Regions from separate parts of the Peribacillus phoenicis genome, predicted to be linked through region 3. Evidence: riboswitches for the same ligand, from Rfam matches in the RefSeq annotation. Region 3 holds a riboswitch; each other region holds the start of a gene.
The links. Region 3 has a riboswitch for cobalamin ahead of ABC374_RS24965 (ABC transporter substrate-binding protein). Riboswitches for the same ligand answer to the same signal wherever they lie in the genome.
Positions count from the first base shown of each region.

Region 1 (3,252 bases), 3.1 Mb from region 3:
GATTTTTGCCGCAAAAATGATTAAAGCGCTCATCACCGTAAAAGTGATGAGCGAAACGGCCATATCCCTTACCGTTAACGAAAACAGCAAAAGGGAAAGTGCAAAAACCATCTTTTCCAACGGATGTACATCCTTTAGCCCATTGAAATAGGCATATTTATCAATGAGTAACATGCTTCGATTTTTCTGCCAATTCTTGTTTGGTTTGCTTATTCCTTTGTCTCATCACGCCAATGAAGTATCCAATGAAACCGGCTCCGATTGCAGCTTGAAGCGCAAATAATAAGCTTTCGGTTTCTGCACCTGGCGGCTCCCAAATACTGTTGAACCATGGCTTGTATTCCGGATGGATTTTAGTGATGGCTTCCTCAGCTTCGCCGTCGGCACCGCCAAATTCCGTTCCTTGTTGGGTGATTAACGGTATGGTTGCAAGAATGACAACCAGGAAAAGCAGCAGTAGACTTTTTTTCATATTAACGGGCCTCCTTGGATAAAACTCGCAGCAATTTCAATTCGCCTAGATTGTATTTTTTTAAGAAATTCATCACGACGACTGTCAATAACCCCTCACTGATTGCCAAGGGAATTTGGGTAAGGGCAAAAATCCCTGCAAATTTACTGAAAGAGGCCATGAATCCTCCTACCTCGGATGGAAAAGCAAGGGCAAGTTGAACGGAAGTGACCACATAGGTTCCTAAATCTCCAAAAGCAGCCGCCAAGAAAACGGCAAGTGAAAAAGACCACCCCAATTTAGTTGCACCCTTGAAGACAAAGTAAGCAATGAACGGTCCGCAAACGGCCATGGAAAATGCATTGGCTCCTAATGTCGTCAATCCTCCGTGAGCCAGTAATACAGCTTGAAATAACAGAACGATGGAGCCAACGACACTCATGGCCAATGGTCCGAATAATATGGAACCCAAACCAACTCCGGTAGGGTGCGAAGAACTTCCGGTAACGGAAGGGATTTTTAAGGCCGATAAAATAAATACAAATGCGCCCGATAGGCCAAGTATCATTTTTGTTTCTGGGTTTTCCCTTACTTTGGACCTAATGGACCGGTAACCCAAGATTAAAAATGGAAGCGTCAAGGCCCACCAGAATATAGCCCATTCTATGGGTAAAAAGCCCTCCATGATATGCATGGCCAATGCCCGTTTTGGAACAAAAAGCAGTAAAATGACAAAATAAATAATTTTCCAATTGGTTCTTTTCATTCTTTCTCCTTTCAACACTTTTGATTTTTCTGATCAATCTTGAGAAGAAAAGCGGCGCCCAAAATAAAAAGCACTTCTCTCAAAGGAAAGAAGTGCGTAATGAACAGGAATTTTGCAGCATGAACCAACCATGGGCCATTCTGCCTGATCCGCACGCCCATCCTCGTAGGCTGAAACAGTTTCACGCTTCATGGCAGGTCTCCTGGCTTTGGTTCATCATCCCATTACATCCTTCCCATCTCATTTGACAGTGGATTAAAGTAATGGAACTTCCCTTTACAGTGGCGGGACCGCTCCGGATTTTCACCGGCTTCCCTTTTAAGCTGAATTCCGAGAAATTCAACACCATGAAACTTATGTAATTATTTTGAAAATTCTCGTATAGTTTACCATAAAGAAATTATTCCAGCTACACTATCTTTTTTTTTTCGGGACGAAGTTTGTTGCGAGGAAAGGATTGTAACTGGTTTTACACTATTAAACTTTTCTAAACAGTCGGAATAAACTATTGAATTTTGATAAAGTTGTTATATGATAGATTAAGTTAGTTAGAAATGTATAATAAAACCAAATATTTCATTTTAAAAGTGCCCTTGTGTGAATAAGCAAGGGATAATAGGGAAATCGGTGAAAATCCGATGCAGCCCCCGCTACTGTAAACGCTGATGAAATTGTCGATAGCCACTGGCCTGATGCCGGGAAGGGACAAAGTAAAATGAAGCGTAAGCCAGGAAACCTGCTTTTAAAATTGCATGATACTTTTCGGAGGGAAAGGTAGAAGGACTATGACGATTTTGGGAGGATTTGGCATGCTTGCCTTAGGCTCCTCATTCATATAGTTTTTTTAAAACCTTGACTCTAATGTTAAGGTTTTTTATTTTGCCTTTTCCCTGAACTCAGGAGGAAGAAGATGACTACTTGGAATTTGACGGGTACAAATACGCATCTGTTGATTTGTAATGGGAGCAGCTGCATGAAAAAGGGCGGGGAAGAAGTAACCCAAGCGATTCGTGATGAAATTGCTTTAAAAGGACTGGATCTAAAAATCCATACAACCAGGACACGCTGTAACGGAAGATGTAAGGATGCCTGCGTTGTGATTGCCTATCCCCAAGGAAACTGGTATCGAGTGGAAACGCCTGATTTCGGTCGGCAGATCGTCAGTAATATCGATGAGGGTGAGTTTGTTCCACAGATGATCTATCAATTCAATGATGGCGAAATGACCCCTAATCCAGATTTTCCTGCTCATACGGGTATTTCAAAGAACAAAGCGTAAAAGGAGATGTCTTAATGAGTACAAACGGTAAATTATTCGTCGTGGGCTTTGGGCCCGGGAATTTTGAACACATTACCAAACGTGCCGTCGAAGCCCTTCAAGAAAGTGACTACATCATTGGTTATAAAACTTATGTTGAACTCATTCAGGGACTGCTTACAAATCAAACGATCATTAGTACGGGGATGACTGAAGAGGTATCACGTGCACAGGAAGCAGTGAAACAAGCGGAGCTGGGAAAGAAAGTGGCGGTGATTTCCAGTGGGGATGCCGGAGTTTACGGGATGGCAGGGTTGGTTTATGAAGTATTGATTGAAAAAGGCTGGAAAGAAGAAACTGGAGTGGGCATTGAAGTCATTCCTGGCATTTCTGCAATCAACTCATGTGCGTCTTTACTTGGGGCACCAGTCATGCACGATTCGTGTACGATCAGCCTCAGTGATCATTTAACTCCTTGGGAACTGATCGCTAAAAGGGTTGAAGCAGCTGCAATGGCAGACTTTGTCATTGCACTTTATAATCCGCGCAGCGGCAGGCGGACCCGGCAAATTGTTGAAACACAGAAAATTCTCCTTCGCTACCGCTCGCCGGATACACCTGTCGGGTTGGTGAAAAGTGCTTATCGCGATAGGCAGGATGTTGTTATAACCAATTTGCAGGATATGTTGAATCACGATATTGGAATGTTGACCACCGTCATTATCGGGAATTCATCCACCTTTTTATATGATGAAAAAATCATCACACCAAGAGGCT
Region 1 covers NZ_JBDFMF010000001.1:1,941,746-1,944,997, forward strand. Annotated here, with positions in the region: gene cbiQ (cobalt ECF transporter T component CbiQ) at 1-174, opposite strand, end outside; gene ABC374_RS09360 (energy-coupling factor ABC transporter substrate-binding protein) at 161-472, opposite strand; gene ABC374_RS09365 (energy-coupling factor ABC transporter permease) at 474-1,217, opposite strand; gene ABC374_RS09370 (hypothetical protein) at 1,251-1,409, opposite strand; cobalamin riboswitch at 1,393-1,582, opposite strand; cobalamin riboswitch at 1,786-1,975, shown strand; gene ABC374_RS09375 ((2Fe-2S) ferredoxin domain-containing protein) at 2,128-2,496, shown strand; gene cobJ (precorrin-3B C(17)-methyltransferase) at 2,511-3,252, shown strand, end outside.
Region 1: it holds a riboswitch for cobalamin, as region 3 does, so the genes downstream of both, ABC374_RS09375 ((2Fe-2S) ferredoxin domain-containing protein) here and ABC374_RS24965 (ABC transporter substrate-binding protein) in region 3, are expected to answer to the same signal.

Region 2 (3,252 bases), 710 kb from region 3:
ATGAAACTGTTGAAGTCGCAATAGCACATATGCGTATGAATTTGGGTTGTATCCTCCACGCTTGATGTGGATATCAAGAACGAATTCACAGCCCAGTTCAAATACTCGTCGCGATCGCTTCTTTTCAATGGCAGACCTTCTCTAAGTGCAGGCTCATCAACCTGAATCATTTTGATTCCAGCGGATTCCAATGCAATGACTTCTTTTTCCAAAGCGAGCGCCAGCTGATAGCAAACATTCTCCCTGGAAATATCATCACGAACAAATGACCAGTTCAAAATCGTAACAGGACCTGTAAGCATTCCCTTTACCGTCTTCTTCGTCAGTGATTGTGCATATACACTTTCTCTGACTGTCATCGGTTCGATGAAATGGATGTCGCCGTAGATGACTGGTGGTTTCACACAGCGGGATCCATAGGATTGTACCCAACCCTTTTCTAAAAAGACGAATCCGCCTAACTTATGGCCGAAGTATTCAACCATATCCGTCCGTTCGAATTCCCCGTGAACAAGGACATCCAAACCGATTTCTTCTTGGATTTCAATCCATCTGCCAATTTCTTCGTTAACGAATATTTCATATTGCGAAGCGGTCCATTCTCCTCTTTTGAATTTCCCGCGTGCTTGTTTAACTTCAAATGTTTGCGGAAAGCTGCCGATCGTAGTCGAAGGGAGAAAAGGCAATTTGAAAAATTCCTGTTGTTTTTGGTAACGTTCCTTAAATGGAAGCTGACGGGCGGCGGTCCTGGTTTTAACCTTTTCGACATTGGCTTGTACAGTTCCGTGATTCCGGGCATTTGAACTTGCTAAAGTTTGAAGCGTGAATTTATTGGCATCGACTTTTTCGGCAATTGCTTCAAAGCCTTGATTATTCCCTTTGACCAAGAGTGTGATTTCCTCAAGTTTCTCATCAGCGAAAGCGAGTGCCTCTTTCGCTTCTTTTGAAAGGGCGGTTTCATTACGAACTGTCACCGGGACATGAAGCAGGGAACAAGAGGGCTGAAGCCAGATTTGGTCTTCGGCTACAATTGTCTTAAGAGTCTCGATCAATTGGATTTTTTTCGATAAATCAGAAAGCCAAATGTTTTTTCCGTCAATCACACCTGCAGCAAGCACTTTGTCCTTCGGGAAGCCGAATGCTTCCAGGTTGCTTAGATTCCTCCCTTTGTCATGTACAAAATCAAGACCGATTCCTTGGACTTGTAATTCGATGACTTCTTGGTAATGTTCCACGGCATCAAAGTATGTTTGTAGCATGATGTTCAGGTTTGGTGCTGCTTCATTCAGTTTTTCATAGAGGTAAGTAACAGTTTGCATATCTTCTTTGGAAATCGATGAAACAAGTGAAGGCTCGTCCATTTGAACCCACTTCACGCCTTCTTGCTCCAACTCCCGCAGGATTTGCGTGTATAGGGGAAGCAGGCTCAGGATGATGCCAGGGATATCTTGTTTTTTGAAGCCTTTGGAAAGGGAGATGAAAGTATAAGGACCGATCAATACGGGCTTCGTTTCAATCCCTAGGTTTTCCTTGGCTTCCCGATATGCTGCAAGTGGTTTGTTTTCTGTTAACGTCAGCTGTGGCACCTTTAATTCAGGGACAATATAGTGATAGTTCGTATTGAACCATTTCGTCATTTCGGAAGCTACTTCATCATTGTTTCCGCGAGCCATTGAATAATAAACGGAAAGGGGGACGCTTCCGCTTTCATAGGCTGAATAACGTTCAGGAACAAGACCGAACATGACGGACATATCGAGCATTTGATCATAGCAAGTGAAGTCGTTGACAGGAATGATATCAATGCCTCGCTTCTTCTGTTTTTGTAAGTTGCCTAAACGGATGGCTTTTAGCTGTGCCGTAAATTCTGCTTCATCGATTTTACCGGACCAGTAAGACTCCAATGTACGTTTCCATTCACGATTTTCCCCGATTCGAGGGTAACCCAAACTACTGCTTTTCAATATTCCCATCCTCCTATATTCATTTAATTGAGCAATAAAAAAAGCATTCCTAACCGTCAAAAGAGATGGTTAGAAATGCTTAAAATAAAGAGGCATGCAAAATGCCCCTTAAAATTATAAGGTCCCTAACACCTCCCTATCTCCCGTAGGTTAAAACAGTGTTGTCGAAATAGGCAGGTCTCCTGACTTAGGGATTAACATTAGCGACGGGCCTTCCCGATCTGTGGATCAGTGGCATATTGGATGGCGCTAACACTCCCATTACAGTGGCGGGACCGTGCCGGAATTACACCGGACTTCCCTTTTAATCCTAATTTAAAATTAGGAACCTATTTCCACATATGAAATTTGACAAAACCTGCCTTGATAACTGTTTGCAGGCTAAAAATTTATAAAATAAAAACTATTATAAAAATTTAGACAATCTTAACATATCCGACCAAAAGGGTCAACATGAAAAAAAGATTCAGGAAAAGTATGCGGCTATTAGGTGTGTAGGTGATAAGGGTCTGTTCCTAAAAAAGAATATATTGTTTGGACAGGGAGTATGTATAGAGGAAGTGGCGTTTTGAAATGGGGCGTGGGGGATGACTTTCTACATCTTGATTGCAGGAATCATTTTTTGCATGGTGATGAGCATTCGTACGTTATTTCTTGTTGAGTCGGGAGGAAAGAAGTTTTCTCTGGAGGATATGCTGTGGCTAGGCAATTTATATGCGACGATATTAGTTGGATTTGCACTGATTTATTTATTATACGAACTTCAGAATCATTCGGTGATTCTTGATATGGGCAATCGATTGGATGGCACTTTCTATGAACAGTTGAAGACTTCTTTTTATTTTAGTGCGATGACGATGTTTTCTGTAGGGTATGGAGATATAGCCCCGATTGGCATGGGGAGGATGATAGCTACGATTCAGGCTTTCATCGGTTATACACTGCCGGCAGCGTTCGTGATCCGGACGGTGATTGATTTGGAGCACAAAGATAGGAAGGATAAATGAAAGTTGTGTTTCTTTCGATTATTGGGTACTCTTACCATAATGAAAGAAATGGAGGGTTCAATATGACAGTTAAAATTGGAGAAAAAGCACCTGATTTCAAGCTCCCTGCAAACAATGGTGAAATGGTGTCCCTATCGGATTTTAAGGGGAAATATATTGTTTTATATTTTTATCCAAAAGACATGACGCCAGGCTGCACGACGGAGGCCTGTGATTTCCGGGACCATAATGAGCAATTTGAGGAAATGAACGCTGTCATCATTGGAATCAGCCCAGACCCA
Region 2 covers NZ_JBDFMF010000001.1:4,318,104-4,321,355, reverse strand. Annotated here, with positions in the region: gene metE (5-methyltetrahydropteroyltriglutamate--homocysteine S-methyltransferase) at 1-1,973, opposite strand, end outside; cobalamin riboswitch at 2,120-2,312, opposite strand; gene ABC374_RS21240 (potassium channel family protein) at 2,552-2,971, shown strand; gene bcp (thioredoxin-dependent thiol peroxidase) at 3,034-3,252, shown strand, end outside.
Region 2: it holds a riboswitch for cobalamin, as region 3 does, so the genes downstream of both, metE (5-methyltetrahydropteroyltriglutamate--homocysteine S-methyltransferase) here and ABC374_RS24965 (ABC transporter substrate-binding protein) in region 3, are expected to answer to the same signal.

Region 3 (3,252 bases):
CCCTTTAACTTCAAGCATCCGTTTTTACCCTTCTCTCCGTCTCTTTAATAAAATCAGCGCAAATGCAGGTGCCCCGATAAGTGAGGTGATCACCCCGATCGGCAGTTCCGATGGGGCAATGACCGTCCGTGCTACAAAGTCAGCCAAAATTAGAAATCCGCTTCCTATCAACAATGACAGCGGAAGCAAATGTTTATGGTCAGGTCCCCATATCTTTCGGACAAAATGAGGAATGACCAATCCTACAAAGCCAATCGCCCCTGAAACGGCAACCGCTGCCCCTGTCAATGTCGAACCGGCTATCAAGATCCACATTTTCCGCCGCTTAACATTCACACCTAAGTGTTTTGCCCGGTCTTCCCCAAAAGTCATCGCATTCAATTCACTTGTATTCATGATCAAGATAAACGAACCAAGAATAAAAAACGGCAAAATGATTGCAATATAATTCCATCCGCGCATTGAAACGCTTCCCATCAACCAGCCGATGATTTGTCTTAATTCATCACCCGTCAGCGCAATCATCAATGAAATGAATGCACTTAAAAACGAGCTGAAAATGATTCCCGTTAAAATGATCGTTTCCACTTTCATCGATCGATCCATTTTTTTTGCAAAAGTCAATACGCAGAGCATCGTGAGCACTGAGCATAAGATGCTCAGTGCCGGAAGAGTGTATAAACCGATGAACGGCAGTGATATATTCAAGAATATTGTCAATACGGCGCCGACCGATGCTCCTGATGAAATACCTAATGTGTAAGGATCAGCGAGCGGGTTCCGGAGCAGCCCCTGAAATGCCGCACCCGCAATCGCAAGCGATGCCCCGACCAAACCCGCAAGCAACACACGCGGCAAGCGGATGTTCATCACGATATTCGTCAGCATCACATCCGGATCAGCAGAAATCGGCAAATGAAAGATCTCCTTGCCGATTATTTGTAAAAGTACGGGAATCGGTACTGACACCGAACCAAAGGAAATGCCTATCGTCATTGCGAATAACAAAATTAACAACGCAATCAAATAAGCAAACGTCCATTTAGTTGTTAAATTGGTTCGGATAGACTGATTTGGCAAGTTCCTCTACTCCCTCTATCAAGCGTGGACCGGAACGGGTCACCAAGTCAGAATGGACATCAAAGACTTTGCCATTCTTAACAGCATTTACGTCTTGCCATCCTTTTCGGCCCTTCACTTCACTTACTGAATCTTTCGTATAATAACCATAAGTTGTAATGATGACATCAGGATTTGCAGCAATCATCGACTCTTCATCAATTTTTGCCCAACCGTCCAAATCAGCAGCAGCATTATCCGCTGAAATAATATTAAGCATCTCATTCATGAAAGTATTTTTTCCCGGTGTGTATATTTCCGGTGAAGGCGAAACCTCCACTAAAACTGTCTTCCTATCCTCTTCCTTTACGGATTTGGCTTTTTCCTCGATATCCTTGAGCTTCGTTTTCATATCCGCAACGATTTCGTTTGCCTTGTCATGTTCACCCGTTGCCTGTCCAATCATTTCAATAGACTCATAGACTTGGTCAAAGCTTTGTGCATCATTGACTACGAGGACATCTATTCCAGCATCCTTAAGCTGTTGTAAACCCTCATTCGAATTATGGGCACTTGATGCATGCGCAAGAACAAGGTCAGGCTTCATGGAGACAATCAGCTCCGTGTTCATTTCCATTCCGCCAACTTTCTCAATTTCCTTCGTTTCTTCCGGGTAATTATCATTATCGGAAACACCAATGACCTTTTTACCCAAACCAAGTGCAAAGACCACTTCCGTATTACTTGGTATTAACGAAACGATTTTCTTCGGTTTTTGTTCTATCGTTACTTTTTCCCCAGTTGCATCTTTAATCGTAATCGGGAAAGCTTCGTGTTGAGCATGATTCGTTTGCTGCTTTTCTTTTCCTTCATCAGTAGTGTCACTGCAGCCGACCATCATGCCTGCAACAAGCAACATCAACAGTATCAGACCAAAAATTTTCTTCATTTTCATTCCCCACAATCTTTTTATTTAATTTCTTTCCACCTCATAATCTTGGAAGATGCCCCCAAAACAAAAAGCACCTCCCGTTAAACGGAAGGTGCTTGTATGGCAACAATATCATTACGGACTTCTTATGGTCTGCCACACACCTTCCCATCCGCGTAGGTTACAGGTGTACGAATTTTGGCAGGTCTCCTGGCTCATGGTCATCGTCAACGGCACCTTCCCATATCTCATACAGTGGTACACAGCCGTCAGCTCCCATATACAGTGGCGGGACCGCGCTGGCATTTCACCAGCTTCCCTTTTAAGTCATTACGACACCAAATCGTTCATATGTATATAATTTTCACTGCCTTCATTATACACCATGTAAGAATCGATTATTAAATGATTTTTCTGAACAGGTTCGAAATGCCCCTGCCACCTTCAATGATTTGAAGCATTTTCAATCAGTGACGCAAACCCATCGACTGATAACCCGGGTGAAATCCGAACTCGATGCAGGGCATGCATCCCTTGTTCCCTTGAAGCTCCCCCAGGTTCGGTAGTGACTGCCATCTTGTATCCAGCTTCCTCTGACAGCCTGAGAGTCTCTTCGTTATACCGGCCAACCGGATAGGAAAGCACTGTCGTGTCCTGGTCGAGAATACGGTCGAATAGCTCCTTCGACTGGACCATTTCAGCTTCTTGCTGCTCTGCCGTCATGCGGTTCAGCTCCAAATGGTTGATAGTATGGCTTTCGATCGAAATCCCATTCCTGCTCATCTCCATCATTTGATTTTCAGTCAGGTGATGACCTTTATCAATGGACTTCCCGATCATGAAGACAGTTGCTTTCATATCATTTTCTTTTATTATCGGAAAAGCCTCCGTGAAGTTATCTGTATAGCCATCATCAAAAGTAAGCCAGACGCACTTCTCACTTGGCATCCGATTCTCGGTTAATACGAGGAATGCTTCTTCAGGGGATAATGTATAGTAGCCATTCTCCCGAAGCCAAGCCATCTGAGACCGGAATTCCTCCCTTGGAACCCGAAGGCGATTACCTTCAGAAATGCTGTGATACATCAAGATTGGAAGCTGGACGTCGGACTCGACCGTTATCCAGTCTTCCGTATCGATTTTGCCCTCCAATTCCTGCCCTTCCGCATTCTCCGCCGCTTCGGCGACTTCAATTTCATCTTCCGCAATCGGTGCAGCAGTCTTTGTGCCTATACCTTCTAAAATCCCTTGTGAGCATCCAG
Region 3 covers NZ_JBDFMF010000001.1:5,031,377-5,034,628, forward strand. Annotated here, with positions in the region: gene ABC374_RS24955 (heme ABC transporter ATP-binding protein) at 1-18, opposite strand, end outside; gene ABC374_RS24960 (FecCD family ABC transporter permease) at 25-1,080, opposite strand; gene ABC374_RS24965 (ABC transporter substrate-binding protein) at 1,043-2,008, opposite strand; cobalamin riboswitch at 2,174-2,348, opposite strand; gene ABC374_RS24970 (polysaccharide deacetylase family protein) at 2,435-3,252, opposite strand, start outside.

Region 4 (3,252 bases), 1.1 Mb from region 3:
CCAATGCGTCTTCTTCATGGCGTTGCAACCGCTCGATAAAATTTTTATTCGTAGACTTCATGACATGATTCCCCTTGTTTTTTGTAAAAGCTTTTACACTTTATACAACGTATATAAAAATATTTATTCTCAACTTTTTTGGGGTTTTTATAGAAATTAGTAGATACGGTGGTTCCATTAAAATTTGGAATGATATGGTATAGAGGGTATCAAATTTTGTCAGTATGCGACAGTGTTATCCATATAAACGGTTTTCAATATATATTTATCAGGGAGGATAAGCCCTTGGTTTTCTTGAATGATATATCAGGCCGCATATGCTTAGCGTTTTTTTGAAAGGATGAAAGAATGATGGATATATACATTGAAAGGCTTAATGAACGGGATGCACAAGCGTTATTTGCATTTGAATGCAATAATAGAAGGTTTTTCGAGCAAACAGTTCCAAGCCGGGGAGATGATTATTATAGCTCTGGAACGTTTGGAATCAGGCATAAGGAATTATTAAAAGAGCAAGAAGATGCTATCTCCTCTTTTTATTTGATTAAGGATGGTTCAGGCATAATCGTCGGCAGGATTAATCTTGTGGATATCGACCCTATTAAGGGGACGGCTCATGTCGGTTATAGAATCGGTGAAGCGTTTACGCAAAAAGGGATTGCGAACGAAGCTTTAAAGCTTTTGGTCAATCTGGCGCCGGAATTAAATGTGACTCAAATACATGCCAAAACGACAAGCGACAATATCGCTTCCCAAAAGGTTTTAGTGAAAAACGGTTTTGAACGGATTTCGATTAATGAGGAAATTAGTGCGGATACTGGTCAAAAGCTAACTTTCTACCATTATAGAAAGAATCTATAAATCCATATTCCTCTATTAATAGCCGCATTCCCATTTTTTTAATTGTGAAAAGATGGGGAGTATACTATACTAACGTTGTATTTAATGTTTGGAAAATTTTGCGAAGTTCATATATTTGCCGCTGGGTGCCTTTGTGTGAACAAAGGGTAACAGGGAATCGGGTGCAAATCCCGAGTGGTCGCGCCACTGTAACCAAGGAGTTTTCTTTCAGGATGTCACTTGACTCAGTCAGGGAAGACGAAAGGAAATGTTGATTTGGAAGCCAGGAGACCTACCCAGTGAGCATCACCAATTTTTCCTTCGCTGAGAGGAGAGGTGTTCGAGATTAAGAAAAGGCGGACTTAGGTCCTTCCGTATTTTTTGGCCTATACTCGTAACTCCATTCTTTGTTAAAAGGATTGGGGTTTTTTTGTGTGTTTTTTTGAAGGAGGATATCATCATTGGAAGAGTCATTGGTTAGAAGCTCATTGAAAGAGAATGAGGATATGCTTGACCATTTTGAGAGAAATGCCAAGCGCAGGTTTCGTTTCCTGATATTTTTCTTGCTGTGCATTCTTTTATTATCGATTACATTCGCTGTTACCCTTGGGCCAGTTAAGATGTCAGCAATAACGGTTTGGAAGATCGCCTTAGGGCATCTTCCTTTTATCGGTGATTCTCTGGAGGTGAATTGGAGTATCGCACAAGAGCGGATCATTTGGGATATCCGTCTGCCCCGTGTATTGCTCGGTGCGGTGGTAGGTGCGGGATTATCCGTAGTGGGTGTCGTCATCCAGGCCTTGGTGCGCAATTCACTTGCAGATCCGTATATCCTGGGCATTTCATCTGGTTCTTCTGTTGCGGCAACCCTTGTCATTCTTTTTGGGGCGCTGCCTATATTCGGACAATATGCGTTATCATTCGGTGCATTCCTGGGGGCCATGGCTGCGATGCTTTCCGTTTATTTATTGGCTCAAGTGGGAGGGAGAATTCAAACGACAAGGCTGTTATTGGCGGGTGTAGCCATATCGATGATCATGTCTGCCGTCACTAATTTCATTGTCACTCTTGCACCAAAAGATTCCGGCATCCGTGAAGCGATGTTTTGGATGATGGGTAGCTTAGCGGGTGCAAAATGGGAATACATACCGATTCCAGCGGTTGTGGTGCTTGTGGTTTCATTGTTCCTTATCGTACAATCCCGCTCCCTTAATATCTTATTGATGGGCGAAGAAGTCGCCGCGACGCTCGGAGTCAATATGGAAGCCTTCCGTAAAGTTCTGATCATCATTACGTCCCTTGTTACGGGGACAGTTGTGGCTGTAAGCGGTTCGATTGGGTTCATCGGTCTGGTAGTACCGCATTTAGCCCGGCTATTGGCCGGGACAGACCATAAACGTGTTCTTTCATGCAGCATATTGATTGGCATGATCCTCGTCATTTGGTCAGATGTATGTGCCCGGCTGGTCCTGGCACCTCAAGAACTTCCGATTGGCGTTGTCACCGCACTTTGCGGAGGGCCATTCTTCATTTGGCTTTTGCGGCGAAGTTCATATTCATTTGGAGGTGGGGGCAAGTGAGATTAGCTATTGAAGAAGTATCCTATTCAATTCTGGACACTCCTATCATTGAGGATATAACCCTTCATATAAAAACTGGGCAGTTCGTTGGGCTGATCGGCCCGAATGGGAGCGGGAAATCAACACTATTAAAAAATGCTTCCCGGATTTTGGAGCCGCATACGGGATCTGTTCACCTCGACGGCCGTGACCTTTACCGGCTTTCACAGAAACAAACAGCCCGGGAAATGGCGGTTGTCAGTCAGGAAACATCGCTGACCTTTGACTTTAGTGTACAAGAGATGGTTTGGATGGGAAGGCATCCTCATAAGCGATTATTTCAGGGAGATTCGGAGAAAGATAGACGAATCGTCAATCATGCATTAGCTCGCGTCGAAATGAGTGGATTTGAAGACAGGAGTTTCATGAGCTTGTCGGGTGGTGAGAAACAACGTGTCCTCATAGCACGCGCCCTAGCCCAGGAAGCGAACATCATCATCCTGGATGAACCAACGAATCATTTAGACATCCGGCATCAGCTCCAATTGCTGGACCTTGTTAAAAAGCTGGACGTTACCGTCTTGACGGCCCTGCATGATATAAATTTGGCAGCCATGTATTGTGATCATATATATGTCATCCAAAATGGCAAAGTGATCACATCCGGAACACCAGAAGCTGTATTGACGACAAAAATGATAAGGAAGGTGTTCGGGGTGGAAACGGAAATCGGCATACACCCCATCACGCAAAAGACGCATATCACCTTTTTAGCACATATATAAAAAAAACAATAGATATGAGGGGAAAATATATGACTGGTTACCGAAAGATTTTGTTAAGCATCAGTTTT
Region 4 covers NZ_JBDFMF010000001.1:3,893,586-3,896,837, reverse strand. Annotated here, with positions in the region: gene ABC374_RS19115 (sigma-70 family RNA polymerase sigma factor) at 1-61, opposite strand, end outside; gene ABC374_RS19110 (GNAT family N-acetyltransferase) at 352-861, shown strand; cobalamin riboswitch at 968-1,154, shown strand; gene ABC374_RS19105 (FecCD family ABC transporter permease) at 1,347-2,420, shown strand; gene ABC374_RS19100 (heme ABC transporter ATP-binding protein) at 2,417-3,184, shown strand; gene ABC374_RS19095 (ABC transporter substrate-binding protein) at 3,214-3,252, shown strand, end outside.
Region 4: it holds a riboswitch for cobalamin, as region 3 does, so the genes downstream of both, ABC374_RS19105 (FecCD family ABC transporter permease) here and ABC374_RS24965 (ABC transporter substrate-binding protein) in region 3, are expected to answer to the same signal.